Regions from separate parts of the Mesorhizobium sp. M1365 genome, predicted to be linked through region 2. Evidence: riboswitches for the same ligand, from Rfam matches in the RefSeq annotation. Region 2 holds a riboswitch; each other region holds the start of a gene.

What was found. Region 2 has a riboswitch for cobalamin ahead of NKH04_RS19615 (CbtB domain-containing protein). Riboswitches for the same ligand answer to the same signal wherever they lie in the genome.
Region 1: it holds a riboswitch for cobalamin, as region 2 does, so the genes downstream of both, NKH04_RS14030 (DUF1636 family protein) here and NKH04_RS19615 (CbtB domain-containing protein) in region 2, are expected to answer to the same signal.
Region 3: it holds a riboswitch for cobalamin, as region 2 does, so the genes downstream of both, metE (5-methyltetrahydropteroyltriglutamate--homocysteine S-methyltransferase) here and NKH04_RS19615 (CbtB domain-containing protein) in region 2, are expected to answer to the same signal.

What each region holds. Positions count from the first base shown of each region.
Region 1 covers NZ_JAMYLG010000009.1:191,690-193,884, reverse strand. Annotated here, with positions in the region: gene NKH04_RS14035 (winged helix-turn-helix domain-containing protein) at 1-440, shown strand, start outside; cobalamin riboswitch at 470-673, shown strand; gene NKH04_RS14030 (DUF1636 family protein) at 712-1,146, shown strand; gene cobW (cobalamin biosynthesis protein CobW) at 1,143-2,183, shown strand.
Region 2 covers NZ_JAMYLG010000018.1:14,068-16,262, forward strand. Annotated here, with positions in the region: gene NKH04_RS19610 (SRPBCC family protein) at 117-509, opposite strand; cobalamin riboswitch at 633-829, shown strand; gene NKH04_RS19615 (CbtB domain-containing protein) at 866-1,045, shown strand; gene NKH04_RS19620 (CbtA family protein) at 1,061-1,843, shown strand; gene cobU (bifunctional adenosylcobinamide kinase/adenosylcobinamide-phosphate guanylyltransferase) at 1,836-2,195, shown strand, end outside.
Region 3 covers NZ_JAMYLG010000008.1:200,009-202,203, forward strand. Annotated here, with positions in the region: gene NKH04_RS12955 (hypothetical protein) at 202-456, opposite strand; cobalamin riboswitch at 1,006-1,206, shown strand; gene metE (5-methyltetrahydropteroyltriglutamate--homocysteine S-methyltransferase) at 1,301-2,195, shown strand, end outside.

The DNA.
Region 1 (2,195 bases), on a different contig from region 2:
TGTTGCCGGTGAGCGTCGAAGGTTGGAGCAAAACAGCCTATCTCCACAAGGACGCCCGTTTGCCGCGCAGGATCGAGGCGCGCGCCTTGCTCGCGCCGTTCGATCCTGTCGTCTTCGAACGATCGCGCACCGAGCGGTTGTTCGACTTCCACTACCGCATCGAGATCTACACGCCGGCCGAAAAGCGCCGGTATGGCTATTATGTGCTGCCATTCCTGCTCGGCGACAGCGTCGTCGGGCGCGTTGACCTCAGGGCCGACCGTCCGGCCGGCGTATTGCGCGTCCATGCCGCCTATGCGGAGCCCGGCGCCCCGCCACAAACCGCTGCCGAACTCTTCAAGGAATTGAAGCAGATGCAGGGCTGGCTCGGGCTTGAGCGCATCGAGGTGACCGCTGCCGGCGATTTGGGCCGGCCGCTCGCGGACATCGCCGCGCCATAGACGTGCGTTGACACGACTGCCTCCACAAGCCTAAATCCGTTCCAGACGGTCCCCTGCCCGCAACGGCAGGGGCCAAGAGGGAATGCGGTGCGAAATCTCGATTTCAAATCCGCGGCTGTCCCCGCAACTGTAAGCGACGAGCCAAGGCCGAAAACCACTGGGATATTCCCGGGAAGGCGGCACCCAGGCGATGACCCGCGAGCCAGGAGACCTGCCGTCTAGGACATAAGAATCCGATCGCCTGGCGGGTTTTCCGGGCAAGGAGCCTGATTTGGAACGCGACAGCAGTTTTCCGGCTGAGACAGCGGATTTATTGTCCGGCCATGGTGATTCCCCGGCCGGCGTTACCGTCATCGTCTGCTCGTCCTGCCGTGACGAGACCGGTTCGGACGCTCATCCGCGCGCCGGCGAACTGCTCGCAGAGGACACGCGCCGCGCTGCTTCCAGCGAAAACATCAAAATCCGCACCGTCGAATGCCTCGGCAATTGCAAGCGCCGGCTCAGCGCGGCCATGCTGCGCGACGGCTGCTGGAGTTACGTCTTCGGTGATCTGACCACGACCAGCGGCGCCGATCTCGTCACCGGGGCAAAGCTGTTCGCCACCTCGACGGATGGGCTCATTCCATGGCGCGGCCGTCCCGATTGCCTGAAGCGCGGCCTGGTTGCCCGCATCCCTCCCCTTGACCATTTGAAGGACCTGACATGACCGCTGCCTCCCTTTCGCGCGTTCCCTGCACCGTGGTCACCGGCTTTCTCGGCGCCGGCAAGACGACGTTGATCCGCCATTTGCTCGAAAACGCCAAAGGCAAGCGCCTGGCCATCATCGTCAACGAGTTCGGCGACATCGGCATCGACGGCGAGATCCTGAAGGGCTGCGGCATCGACACCTGCCCCGAGGAAAACATCGTCGAGCTGGCCAACGGTTGCATCTGCTGCACCGTCGCCGATGATTTCGTCCCGGCGCTGGACCAGATCCTGTCGCTGACGCCGAGGGTCGACCACATCCTGATCGAGACATCCGGCCTCGCTTTGCCCAAGCCGCTGGTCCAGGCCTTCCAGTGGCCGTCGGTGAAAAGCCGCGTGACGGTGGACGGCGTCATTGCCGTGGTCGACGGACCGGCGCTGGCTGATGGCCGCGTAGCCAACGACATGGACGCCCTGCAGGCGCAGCGCGCGCAGGACGAGACGCTCGACCATGACGATCCGGTCGAGGAAGTGTTCGAAGACCAGCTCGCCTGCGCCGACTTGATCATCCTGTCGAAGAGCGACCTGATGGACGCAGCCGGCGCGGCCCGTGCCAATGCCGTCATCGGCAAGCACGTTGCGCGGGCGGTGAAGATCGTACCGACTTCGCAAGGCAAGGTCGACCCGTCGGTGCTGCTCGGCCTCGGCCTCGCCGTCGAGGACGACATCGAGAACCGCAAGACCCACCACGACGACGAGCTCGACCACGAACATGACGATTTTGACTCGTTCGTCATCGACATCGCGTCCGTGTCCAACCCGGACGAGCTCGCACAACGCGTCGCCACGGCGGCGGAGGAAGAAAACGTGTTGCGCGTCAAGGGTTTCGTCGAAGTCGGCGGCAAGCCGATGCGGCTCCTGCTGCAGGCCGTCGGTCCGCGCGTCAACCACTATTACGACCGCGCCTGGACCGCTGAAGACGACCGCCGCTCGCGCCTCGTCGTCATCGGCCTGAAAGGGCTGAACCGCCCGGCCATCGAGCGTATCCTCGCCGGCTGACCCCAGGTACGA
Region 2 (2,195 bases):
CTGCTTTAGGCCAGAGCCGGAAAGCCTTTGGCCGGCGTGCTGGCGTTTTTCGGACTGGGCGCTGTTTTCGCGACGCTCGGCCTGCTGGCGGTGGCCTGCGGCTTCGTCACCTGGCGCTATCTGCCCAAATCGCTTTGATGTGTGAGCGCCGCATGGCGCTCGCGCACCCAGTTGTGGAAGCGGTGCAAGTCGTATTCCTCGGGCATCAGTACGCCGGCCTTGTGGCGCATCGAGCGCAGGCCCATCTGGTTGACCTCGCAGATATCAGCATCCTCCTCCAGCACCTGGGTACCGAACGCGACGATGTTGTCGATATCGGCGGCCGGATCGGCGAGCGCTTCGCGTCGCGGCAGACGAGCAGCCAGTTGCGATACCAGATGGCCTCGAGATCGCGCTGATAGGCTGCGATGTCCCAATAGGCTGTTTGACGGCAGCGTCGGCTCGGGCCGCGTCAGGCCGTTGTAGGGATCGCTTGTTCGGGCTGGGTTGCATGCCGGCTTCCTCCGCATCCGCCAGCCGACACCCGGCTGCGAAAATTGTCAATCGCGGCGCCGGTCTGCGAACTTGGCGAGGCGGCGCATTCGCCACACGATCCGGCGGAATTTGGTTTGCCGGGCGCGGCGATTCTGCCTATAGTCGCTGATGTCGTCGGTTCCGTTTGGAACCAAGAGGGAATGCGGTTAGGGCAAGTTGTTTGCCCAATGCCGCGGCTGCCCCCGCAACTGTGTGCGGTAGTCCTCTCCATATGCCACTGAAGGTTCGCCTTCGGGAAGGTGGGGAAGGGCGCTGATCCGCGAGCCAGGAGACCTGCCGGCGACAGGAAACTGACTTCTATGCCCTCGGGTGGAGGGCGAAAGGACAAGACATGAATACCGCTTCCGTTTCGCTCGGCGCTTCCGCCTCCTCGCAGTCGCGTCTCATGCAGCTGGCGCTTGCTGCATTCCTCGGCATTTTCGTCATGGGCTTTGTCGGCTTCTCGCATATCGATGCGGTCCACAATGCCGCGCACGACTATCGCCATTCGATGGGCTTTCCCTGCCACTAACAAGGGGCTGACATCATGACACTGTTTCGCAACGTCGTGTTCATCGCGGCGATCGCAGGGCTTGTGGCCGGCGTGGCTCTCGCCTGCATGCAAGCCTATGCCACGGTGCCGCTCATCCTGAAGGCGGAAGTCTACGAACAGGCCGGCGGCGGCCATGACCATGCCGCGGCACCTGCGGCACCGGCCGAAAACGCCGCGGGCACGACGGCTATGAGCAGCGCCGCGCCGGCACCGGCTGAAGCAATGGCTCCGGCGGAAGACGAAGGCTGGGCGCCGGCCGACGGTTTCGAGCGCTTCGGCTTCAGCGTCGTTGCCAATATCGTCACCGGCATCGGCTTTGCGCTGGTCCTGGTTGCGGTTTCGGAATTCGCCGGCGGCATCGGCAACTGGCGCCAGGGCCTGTTCTGGGGGCTTGCCGGCTTTGCCGTGTTCACGCTGGCGCCGGGCCTCGGCCTGCCGCCGGAACTGCCGGCGATGCCGGCGGCCGACCTTGTCCAACGCCAGATCTGGTGGTGGGCAACAGTGGTGGCGACCGCCGCCGGGCTCGGCCTTATCGCCTTCCGCAGATGGTTGCCGCTGGCGATCCTTGCCGTAGCGTTGATCGTGGCGCCGCATATTGTCGGCGCGCCGCAGCCCGATAGCTTCGAGACGGCGATCCCGGAAGGCCTGCACCACCAGTTCGTGGTGGCGGTGACGCTGACCAATCTGGTGTTCTGGCTGGTGCTCGGCGCGGTCGTCGCCGTGGTGCGCGGACGCTTCACGGGCACGGCGACCAGCCTGCGCGACAGCTTTGCCTGACCGCGCTGCCGGGGCACTCACCCTGGTCATCGGCGGTGCGCGCTCCGGCAAGAGCGCGCATGCTGAGAGCCTGGTGACGGTCGGCCCGCCGCCTTGGAGCTATATCGCCACGGCGCAAGCCTATGACGAGGAGATGCGCCAGCGCATCGCGCTGCACCGCTCGCGCCGCGGCGCCGGCTGGACGACCATCGATGCGCCGCTCGACCTTGCCGGCGCGATCGGAGCGCTGCCTGACGGCCAGCCGGTGCTGATCGATTGCCTGACGCTGTGGCTGACCAATCACATGCTGGCCGACCATGATGTCGAGGCCGAATGCCGGAGGCTGGCCGATGTGCTGTCGCGGCCGCGTGGG
Region 3 (2,195 bases), on a different contig from region 2:
CTCCTCAATATCGGTGCCGATGTGCCGCAGGACACGTCCACGGGAGCGTGGATAGGCGTGAAGTTCCTGCACTCCACGGTCCGCTCTCCCATCGCCGGTGTGTGCCCGACGCCATCTTGTGGACGAGCTTGGCCGCCTGCACCCGGTTGTATTCCGGCTTGCGGTCCGCCTGGGCGGTCCGCCGCGATGGCTATCTCCATGTCAATCGGCGCCGAACTTTGACTGCCCGCTGCTTTTGATGAATTTGGCGAGGTCCCGCGCATAATCACTCTTGGTCTTCTCCTTGAGGCCCGGTGTCGCGAACTTGTGGTCCAGCAGGGCAAACAGGTCCAAGTCCCCTTCCGCCTGTGGCGCTGGCTTGCCCTCACCGCCCTCGGCTTCCCAATTGGGGACCGCTTCTGCGCGCTGCACCGTGGCGATTGTCCGCCCAAGACGCATCACAAGATCGAACGCCAAACCGTGCGCGTGCACGACGATTTGCCGCTCAGGCCTCATTTGGACAGGACTTGAGCTGGCCCGGTGGTTTGAGCCGGGTTACCTTGAGCCGGTGGGCTGCGAACAAGCAGTTCGAGACATTGGCCTCGATCACTTCGCAACACGCCGCTGCGCCTGGCCTCGGTGTGCTCCCCCCGAAATCGTTGTGTCATATCACCGAGGGCATCACGGCCAACAGCTTCCACGTGGGCAACAGCCTCGCCATTGAGCCGAATATGGTCGCGAGCAGATCACCAACGAAGCGGTCGGAACCTCGGAGCCGAAGTTCGACGCCGAGGTGGTTCGCATGATGCGCTAAGCAGCACCACGGCGCTTGCCGGTAGTTTGCCGCCGGCAGCCGACGAACTCCTATCCTCCTGGACCGCTGTGCGTTATTGCTTTGATTTACCGGCCGCTCAAGGCTTCCATAGTTTCGCTTTCAAGGCGACCTTTGGCAACATGCCAACGGAAATTTAACATAACGACATAAACATTTCTTTATGCGGCGTTGACAAAGAAGCGAACTGCGGTAATTGTCTCCCGTGTCGTGGTTCTCCGTACGGCGCTGCCGCAGCGGAGCTAAGAGGGAAGCCGGTGCGATGCCGGCGCTGCCCCCGCAACTGTTAGCGGCGAGCCAACCCCACTCATGTCACTGAGGCGAATAGCCTTGGGAAGACGGGTAGAGGCTATGACCCCGCGAGCCAGGAGACCTGCCACGGCGAATTACGTCCACGGGCGGGGTGTCTCGATGGCCGCTGCAGCCTGGCGTTCGTGCCGGCCTGCTAGCGCCTTCCTTGTCACCGACGCCCCAACCATCGGGGTATGCATGACTGTCTCTCAGCAAATTCCTGTAGCAACGCTCGGCGTGCCGCGCTTCGGTCGTCGGCGAGAACTGAAATTCGCGCTTGAAAGCTACTGGTCCGGAAAATCGTCCGCTGCCGACCTTCTCACGACCGCGAAGGCGCTCCGTGCCGCTAGCTGGGAGGAGCAGCACGATCGCGGCGTGTCGAAAATCCCGTCGAACGACTTCTCGCTCTACGACCATGTGCTCGACACCGCAGCCATGGTCGGCGCCGTTCCATCCCGTTACGGCTGGAATAGCGGCGAGGTTCCACCTGACATCTACTTCGCAATGGCGCGGGGCAACCAGGGTTGTCGACACGCTGGTCACCAGCAGGCGGCTCATGGGTCTGATGTAACCGCGATGGAAATGACCAAGTGGTTTGACACCAACTATCACTACATTGTGCCGGAACTCGACGATGATCAGACGTTCGCCCTCTCGTCGACGAAACCGGTCGACTACTTCCTCGAGGCTAAAGCTCTCGGCATTCACACACGCCCAGTCATCCTTGGACCGATCACCTTCCTCAAGCTGGCGAAATCGCCTGCCGAAGGATTCGATCCCATCGCGCTCCTGCCGCGGCTGCTGCCCGTCTACGAGCAACTCCTGCAGAGGCTGAAGCTGTCGGGAGCCGACTGGGTGCAGATCGATGAGCCAGCGCTTGTCCTCGATCTGAACCCGAACGAACGAGCTGCGTTCGAATTCGCCTATGGCCAGCTGTCAAAAGCCGCGCCCGAGTTGAAAATCATGCTGGCTACGTATTTCGGGCCGCTGGGAGACAATCTCGAAACCGCGGTTTCTCTGCCCCTGGCCGGGCTGCATATTGATCTCGTGCGCGCTCCCGAGCAACTGGAAACGGTGGGTCGGCTCGCACCGA